One region of the Aquimarina sp. AD1 genome, then DNA from elsewhere that is predicted to be linked to it. Evidence: riboswitches for the same ligand, from Rfam matches in the RefSeq annotation. Region 1 holds a riboswitch; the other holds the start of a gene.
The links. Region 1 has a riboswitch for cobalamin ahead of metE (5-methyltetrahydropteroyltriglutamate--homocysteine S-methyltransferase). Riboswitches for the same ligand answer to the same signal wherever they lie in the genome.

Region 1 (4,442 bases):
CATTTCTTACAAAAGACCATTGCAAAATAGTTACAGGCCCTGTAAGCATGCCTTTTACCGGTTTTGAAGTTAATGATTGTGCGAATAAAGTCCAATCTATCGTCATTGGATTTGGTCTCTTTACACTACCATAAATAATAGGAGGTTTTACACAACGAGATCCATAACTCTGGACCCAACCGAATTTAGTAAAAGTAAAACCATCTAGCTTTTCTCCAAAATATTCTACCATATCATTACGCTCAAACTCCCCGTGAACTAAAACATCCAATCCTATTTCTTCTTGCCAACGAATTACTTTTATGATTTCTTCTTTTATGTATTCTTCGTACTGCATTAAAGAAATATTTCCTTTTTTATATTGATATCTCCAACTTCTTACTTTTTTTGTTTGTGGAAACGATCCAATAGTCGTAGTTGGGAAAACAGGTAGGTTTAAATTTTTATGTTGCACTTCTTTACGAAGGTTAAAAGAATTTTTTCTTACTATATCCTGCTTCGAAATTGCTTTGACTTTTTCATCAACCTCTGAATTATGAATTCTTTCTGAACTACTCCTATTCGCATGAGAAATTATGTTTTTTTCTAATTCTTCAAATACTTTATCTTCTTTTTCTAAAAGAGTAATCTCCTTTAAAGTAACTACTTCTTTTAATTTTTGTTTTGCAAAAGATAACCAGTCTTTAACCTCTAATGATAATTTCTCATTATTTGCTTCTAAATCTAAGTCACATGGTGAATGAAGTAATGAACAAGAAGGTGCTATCAAAATAGTGTTTTCTTCTCTCTTTCCTTTCGCTCTATTTATATATGATAATGACTCTTGATAATTGTTTTTCCATATATTTCTTCCATCTACAACCCCTAATGAAAGATGTATCCGTTCGGGAATACTATCCAATACACTATCTAATTGTTCTGGACACTTGACTAAATCAATATGAATCGCATCAATAAGAAGTTTATTTGCTATTAATTCTAAATTATCTTGGATACTCTCAAAATAGGTTGCTATCATTATTTTTAAATCCGGAAAAGAGCTTTTTAATTTAAGATATGCTTGATTGTATACTTCTTTCTCTTTTTTGGTTAGATCAAGTGCTAAAAAAGGCTCATCGAATTGTATCCATTCCACCCCTAAAGAAACCAATTTCTTTATTAAATCTATATATACTGGTATTAACTTATCCACTAGATCAATTGTTTCAAAACTTTCTCCTTTTGCTTTTCCTAATAACAGATAAGACACAGGACCAATTAATACTGGTTTTGTTTGTATACCAATTTCTTTTGCTTCATAAAACTCATCAATTACTTTCGTAGAAAACAAGGTAAACTCTTGATTTTTATAAAACTCTGGAACAATATAATGATAGTTAGTATCAAACCATTTTGTCATTTCCATCGCTGTAATATCATAGCTATCCTTTTGATATCCTCTAGCCATTGCAAAATACAAGTCTAAATAACTAAGCTTATTAACTAATAGGCTCTGATATCTTTTGGGGATCGCTCCAACCATCAATGACATATCTAAAACTTGATCATAAAATGAAAAATCATTAGACGGTATTAAATCTATACCTGCTTCTTTTTGTAATAACCAATTCTCTTTTCGGATGTTTTTTCCTACTTGTAGTAAATTCTTCCTACTAGTTTTTCCAGACCAATATTGTTCTGAAACTTTTTTTAATTCCCTTTCGCTACCAATACGCGGATAGCCAAGATTGTGTGTAAGCATAACTTTAAACTTTTAAAAATTAATATTAATTTTTAAAGCTCTTTGTATAAATTAGTGTGCTTATAGAAATGAAGAGAATTAAAATAATGCATATAGTTATATCACCAAAAAAGTCAAAAACCCTTTTAGTGTGCATCAAACTTAACCAAAACTTCAATTCGCGAAAGCATAGTCAATTCAATAATAGGCAGGTCTCCTGACTTATAACATTTTTATCATCCTTCCCATTTTTTATAATAAAACAGTGGATATAAATTGATAAAAACTATATGGTTACTTACAGTTGCGCGACAGCTCGTGATTCTCACACGATTCCCTATTAATTCACAATTAAGCAAAACCTATATTGGTTGATATAAAATTTTATCTAAAGAACTTTAATTCTACATAAAAATACTTTAAATAATCTGATGACACTCCTAAAACAGCATTAAAAGAAGATTATTTAAACATTCTTAATTTAAAATCAATCTTAATTTAGGAATTAATAATTTTAATATCAAAATAATTAAGATTATGGAGAATAACATACGAGGTGGTGACTCACCAGTTCCTTGTCAATTAGAAGCTAATAAAAATTACGCCTGGTGTACCTGTGGTCATAGTGAAAACCAACCTTTTTGTAACGGAGCGCATAAAACAACTGGAGGCACTCCTCCAACTATTTTCACTGTGGAAGAAGCAAAGGAAGCATATTTATGTACCTGTAAATTAACTAGTAACCCACCATATTGCGATGGATCACATAAATAATAGAAAAACCTCTGTTTATTATTGTAACTAGAGAAACAGAGGTTTTTTTAATATTATTTATTTTCTTTTAAAAGATACTTTATTTCCATTTAACTCTAATACCATTGTACTTTCATCTGTATTAAAGTTAATAGTCGCTCCTGCTCTATCTGATTTAAATCCATTCTTCTGATATCCAACTAATGGAAATGTAGGACCATCTTTAGCACTGGCAATCAACGTTGTATTTTCTTTTGTAAAAGTAATTTGAAAAGGGAAGGACTTGCTAATATAAACCCCTAAAAAAACATCCAATTCTTCTGTAGCAAACTCTAATGGTGCATTAAACACTGGAAGTTTATAATCCTGATCATAATAGCTTTTTAATACATTTACAATACAATTATTTGGTGACATTACTACTCCATTACCTATATAAGAAACCACTATTTTTTCCTCTGGCAGGTACATTGTAAGGGATTGGAAACCATCAATACCTCCATTATGACCATAGGCTTGTTTTCCAAAAAAGGTCTCTCCTCCTAGACCGATTCCCATTCCTGTAGATGTATCCATCATAATTTCTAAAGAGGCATTTGATACTAGTTTCCCAGAAAATAAACTATTGTAAAAAATATTAACCTCTGTTGGTGTAGATACTATTGCTCCAGCTCCTATCGGCACGCTCATATCTGTATGTTTTTCTATTTTAACCCACTTATTATCATTCTTAACATAAGAAAGAGCTTCATTGTTACTTGTATCAATATTTTTTCCATAAGCAGTTCTTTTTAGACCTAAAGGGTGTATTATTCTCGACTGCAAAATTTCTGAATATGTTTTACCTTCAATTTCTTCGGCGATGTACGAGAGTAACAAATAATTCGTGTTAGAATATGCTGTCTTTTCTCCAGGTTCAAAACTCCCTTCTTTTTTCAACAATCTATCTATCATCTGTTTTCTAGTATTAGGTACAATCATCCATTTCATAAAATCTTCATCCTCTGTTAGATTAAATAAACCGCTACGATGACGCAACATGTGTCCAATTGTTATTTTATCAGCATTAGAAACTTTTGGGAAATAATCACTTAATAAGGTTTCTAACTTCAACTTATTTTCTTCTATTAACTGCATAATTATTGTTGCTGTAAAAGTTTTAGTAATAGATCCTATTCTATATATTGTCTCCGAATTTGCTTTTATTTTATGTTCTAGGTCAATATATCCTATCGAAGTATTATAAACTTCTATTCCTTCTTTGTAGATAGAAACACTTCCCATTCCTTTATCATTAGCATCCAATAATTCAAAAAAACTGTCTAATGTAGATTTATTAAATGTTTGTGCCTGTATGGTCACAATGTTTATCAAAAGAACTGTTATTATTACTTTTCTAATCATATCTATCTTATTTATTTGTTTGAAAAATAACACACGTTAATACCTGATCAAAAAACATTTTGATCTATAATAACATCATGTTTATTAAGTGTTTTTGATATTGATAACCTAGTGAGGTTATACTATTTTTGGTAGGTAAGGTTACTGTTATTTATTCGGATTCTTTGCTAATCCAAGTAAATACTATTGAAGCAGCTCTGGAAATTACAAATACACAAAAGCCAAAAATTGGAGGAAGTGCGGATACTTTTAAACCTCCTGCAAAAACATCAGTAGATATTTCGCTAATTGCCTCCATTTTGTCAAACATCCCCACAATACCGATAAGTTGTCCAAGCATTCCCCATACTACAGAAAAAAGACCAATCGAATTTAGTAATTGAATGTTCTTATTAAGTCCTACGTGATTTTTACGAATAGAAATTACTGCTTTAACAATTAAAAAAAACACTAGTAATAACATGATTAGAATAGGGAACATAAAAAACATTCCTCCTTCTTCTAAACGTTGGAAAAACTGAAAAAAAAGAATTGGATTTTGTGATTGAATAATGGTCAATGATAT
Region 2 (4,442 bases), 1.2 Mb from region 1:
GTACCTTCGCCTAATCGCATTCCTAGATTTAATAAAGGTGTTTTTTCTAGAAAGTTTAATATTTTTTGATGCCCTTGTTCCTCGGATGAATGTGCAAAAATACAATAGTCCAATACGTTTTTATTAATTGCATTAGCGGCCAATAGGGAAGCAGTTACGATAAAACCATCTATAAGAATGGTCATTTTCAATTCTGCAGCTTTAAGTATTGCTCCAGTAATCATGGCAATTTCGAAACCTCCAAAAGTAGTGAGTGTTTCTATAGGAGAATTGGGATTGTGCTTTTCAAAAACAGTTTTTAAAATCCTTTTTTTTGTTTTAATAGCGTCTCCTTGAACTCCAGTCCCTGCACCGACACACTCCATAATTGGGATCTTTGTAAAATGAGACATCAATAATGCAGCTGCAGAAGAATTACCAATTCCCATCTCACCAAAACCTATTACATTACACCCGTTTTGAAATGTGTCCAAAACGATACGAGACGCTTTAGCAATAGCATTATTACATTGATCTATTGTCATTGCTGGTTCTATTTCATAGTTTTTAGTTCCATACGCTATTTTGGCATCAATTAGCCCCGGAACATTATCAAAATCATGATTTACTCCTGCATCAATAATTTCTAGATGTATCTTATTTTGGATGCAAAATGAATTGATCGCTGCACCACCATTAAGAAAATTATACACCATTTGCTTCGTAACTATTTGCGGGTAAGGATTTACCTCACCTTTTTCTGCGATTCCGTGATCTCCAACAAAAACAAGAATTGTTGGATGTTTTAATTGTGGATTTGTTTTATGCTGTATTAATCCTATTTGCAATGCTATTTTTTCAAGCTTGCCTAAGGACCCAACAGGTTTAGTTTTTAGATTAATTTTATGTTGTATTGCGTTTTCTAAAGACTTATCTAATGGAGAAATTTCGAAATTCATTTATTTTATTTTTACAGGTATTCCTGATACCATTAGTATTGCTTGATCAGCGTGTTTTGCTATATGTTGATTCATCCAACCTTGTAACTCTGTAAATTTTCTACCAATCTCTGTCGAGGCGTGGACTCCCATTCCAATTTCATTGGATATTATGATAATAGTAGCGTTAATTTTTAAGAGTTTATCAAACTCTGCTTTTGCTTGTAATAAAGAAAGTTCAATGTCATTTTTGGTATCTACAAAGAAATTAGTAAGCCATAGAGTTACGCAATCAATAACCACTGTTGTATCATCATCGACAACTTTAGATAGCTCTTTTTCTTCCTCAATGGAGACCCATCTATTGTCTCGATCAGCAATATGTCTATCAATACGTGCTCTATGGTTTCCATCCCAAATTCTAGAAGTCGCTAAATATGTGGGATTATCCGAGAGTTCTAATGCGAGATTTTGGGCATAACTACTTTTGCCTGAGCGTTCTCCTCCTGTTACGTAATACAACATTTGTGGTTTTTAAGAGTGTAAATATACTAGTATTACTAATTTATTTATTAAAGAGAACACATTTTCGAAGAAATATGATACATTCGCGCAGAATTTTGGTTTTAAGACACTTTCAAGTGTTAAGAATTAAAAGGGAATCAGGTGAATAAATTATAAATCTATAATGAATGAATCCTGAGCTGTTCCCGCAACTGTAAACTTTGCCAAATCGAGACTGATTGTTATTTCAGTAACGTAGTAGGCGCTTATTGTTATTTCTTTATAACCACTGTTTCGACATTTTCGGAATGGGAAGGTAAACAATAAGACGTAAGCCAGGAGACCTGCCTAAATTCGATATGTCAAACTTTCGGGATAGAAGTTTAGGTATGGGTAAACTGCATACTTTTTTCCGGTAATTGTAAAATTAAGTCATTTAGGAAATGAACAAAAAAGTGTTTTTTGGGGCTACGCTAATTATGTTAGGAGCTCAGGTTATTTCAGCGCAAGAAGTAAACCAAGAAGAAAAGGTAAACGAATTAGATGAAGTGGTAATTTCTGATTCGAAATTTAAATTAAAGAGAGAACAAAGCGGTAAGGTAATTACTAAAATTAGCTCAGAGGAACTTGAGCGCAGCCAAGGACAATCTCTTGCTACTGTATTAAACAGGGTAGCCGGAATTGAAATTAATGGTAGTAATAGTGGAGCCGGTAAGAATTTAAATTATAATATCAGAGGAGGTTCTAATCGTCAAGTGGTTATTAGAATTGATGGTGTTACGGTTAATGATCCATCTACAATATCAGGAGAATTTGACCTTCGGTTATTAGCTTTAAATCAAATAGAATCTATTGAGATTCTAAAAGGTGCTTCAAGTACACTATTTGGCTCTGGAGCGGCTACAGGAGTTATAAATATAATAACGAAAAAAGAGAGCAAAAAAGCTATTTCTGCACAATTTTCTTCTAGTCTTGGAACGAATCAATCCCAGGAAGATCAGGAGTATGATGTGAATGAATTTGTAAATTCAGCGTCTATAAATGGAACTATTGGAAAAGTTAACTATTTGGCCAGTTTTAGTAACCAATTTACAGATGGATTGTCTGAAGCAGAAAAACTGGATGAAGATACATCATCACAAGAATTCGAAAGTGATTCATATTCTAAATATAATGTATATGCTAAGCTAGGATATCAATGGAATAAAAACTTTAGGTTTCACTTTTTTGGTAATATAGATGATTACAAGAATGAATTTGATGTTGGAAACGGGATTGATGGAAACAATAATGGAACCAGTAGACAAGTAAGAGGAGGAAGTTTTTGGGAAGCTAAATATCCTAACGGAAGTTTTACTTTTGTGGATAGTTATGCATTGTTAGAAAGAGAATTCTTGACGGATTTTCCTTCGAGAAGTGAGAGTAGAGTATATACGTTTGATGCATATAATAAGTATAAATTTGGTAACTGGTTGTATACTGTAATTGGTGCTAATGGATCATATAATGATTATAATGGATTTAGTGCGTCTGGCAGAGGAGAAGAGTTTATTCAGACCATTAATGACCATCAGGCAGATTTTGATATTATTGATCCTTATGTGAATTTGGTATACGTATCTGATTTTGGTTTTCAAGTCAATGCAGGAGCAAGATTGAATATTCATAGCGCATATGGTAATCATATGGTGTACAATGTTAATCCATCATTTACATATACTTTTGGAGGAAATTATATTAAAGGATTGGCATCGTATAGTACCGCCTATATCACACCATCATTGTTTCAGTTGTTCTCACCGAGTTTTGGGAATTCTGATTTAGAACCGGAAGAGAATAGTACTATTGAGGTTGGTGCTGAGTTATCCTTAGATAAGAAAACTACAATGAGCGCAGTGTATTTTACACGTAATCAGGAGAACGCGGTTGATTTTATTGATACAGGGAATTTTGTTTTTCAATACCAGAATATATCAGAAGAGTTTACAACCGATGGATTAGAGTTTGAGGTTAGTTCTAAGTTAATGAATGATAAAATGGTATTAAGAGGTAATTTTACCTATACTAATGTGGATGAAGAACTTTCCAGAATTGGTATTCCAGAAATTAAATTTAATGCTAGTATTGGGTATAATATGTCATCCAAATCTTTTGTGTCACTAAGTTATCAGTATAACGATGAAAGAGAAGGGCGTTTTACGGATTTTACAACTTTTGCATCAGAATCAAGAACATTGAATAGTTATGGGATATTAGATTTTTACATTAGTCATCAATTAATGGATAACCTTAGCATTTATGCAGCTATGAATAATATAACGAATGAAGACTATCAAGAGGTTTTTGGTTTTAGCACCAGAGGGAGAAATGCTCGAATAGGATTTAATTTGAAGTTTTAAAACTTGCATTTTTAAATATAAAAAAGTTCCCAGACATAAACGCCTGGGAACTTTTTTGTTAGTATTTGGTTTGTTTTAATCTTTACTTATCAAAGGTTTTATACATTCTTTCGTAGTCAGGTTGATGCATATTACTGTCTCCCAATTCGCTAAACTTAATATTTTTGTTCTGTATGTTGCTTCGATTACCCAAGATAGCGTTAATAGCAGCATTAAGAAGTGGTTCATCAGGATCTCCAAGTACTCCCAGGTTACTATAGTCCTCTGGATTACTTATTTCGGGAGTAAATCCATTAAAATAATCCGTAAAACCAACGGAGTTGATAGTTTTTAAAATCAAAGGTTGCATCGCATAAGTATGACCAAGATTCAGATTTGTTCCGGATCTAAAATAATTATCAGAATCATAAATGGTAGTTGATGCTTGGAACTTACCTCTAGTTACATCTCCTATTTGAGTTACTGTAATATAAGGGTCTAAACCATTTATTATTAATTCACTCGCAGAAGCCGATCTATTCGTGGTTAGGATGTATACTCTACTAAGGTTAAGACTATTGATTCCATCTCCATTTCTTATCTGATTGTCAAAACGATTGGTGTCCCCAAATTGTGGTTGTCT

Region 2: it holds a riboswitch for cobalamin, as region 1 does, so the genes downstream of both, D1815_RS08715 (TonB-dependent siderophore receptor) here and metE (5-methyltetrahydropteroyltriglutamate--homocysteine S-methyltransferase) in region 1, are expected to answer to the same signal.

Annotation. Positions count from the first base shown of each region.
Region 1 covers NZ_CP031966.1:723,487-727,928, reverse strand. The annotation lists gene metE (5-methyltetrahydropteroyltriglutamate--homocysteine S-methyltransferase) at 1-1,741, opposite strand, end outside; cobalamin riboswitch at 1,910-2,101, opposite strand; gene D1815_RS03420 (CDGSH iron-sulfur domain-containing protein) at 2,258-2,494, shown strand; gene D1815_RS03415 (serine hydrolase) at 2,552-3,877, opposite strand; gene D1815_RS03410 (MotA/TolQ/ExbB proton channel family protein) at 4,029-4,442, opposite strand, start outside.
Region 2 covers NZ_CP031966.1:1,946,891-1,951,332, reverse strand. The annotation lists gene cobT (nicotinate-nucleotide--dimethylbenzimidazole phosphoribosyltransferase) at 1-938, opposite strand, end outside; gene D1815_RS08720 (bifunctional adenosylcobinamide kinase/adenosylcobinamide-phosphate guanylyltransferase) at 939-1,442, opposite strand; cobalamin riboswitch at 1,522-1,788, shown strand; gene D1815_RS08715 (TonB-dependent siderophore receptor) at 1,865-3,820, shown strand; gene D1815_RS08710 (S41 family peptidase) at 3,903-4,442, opposite strand, start outside.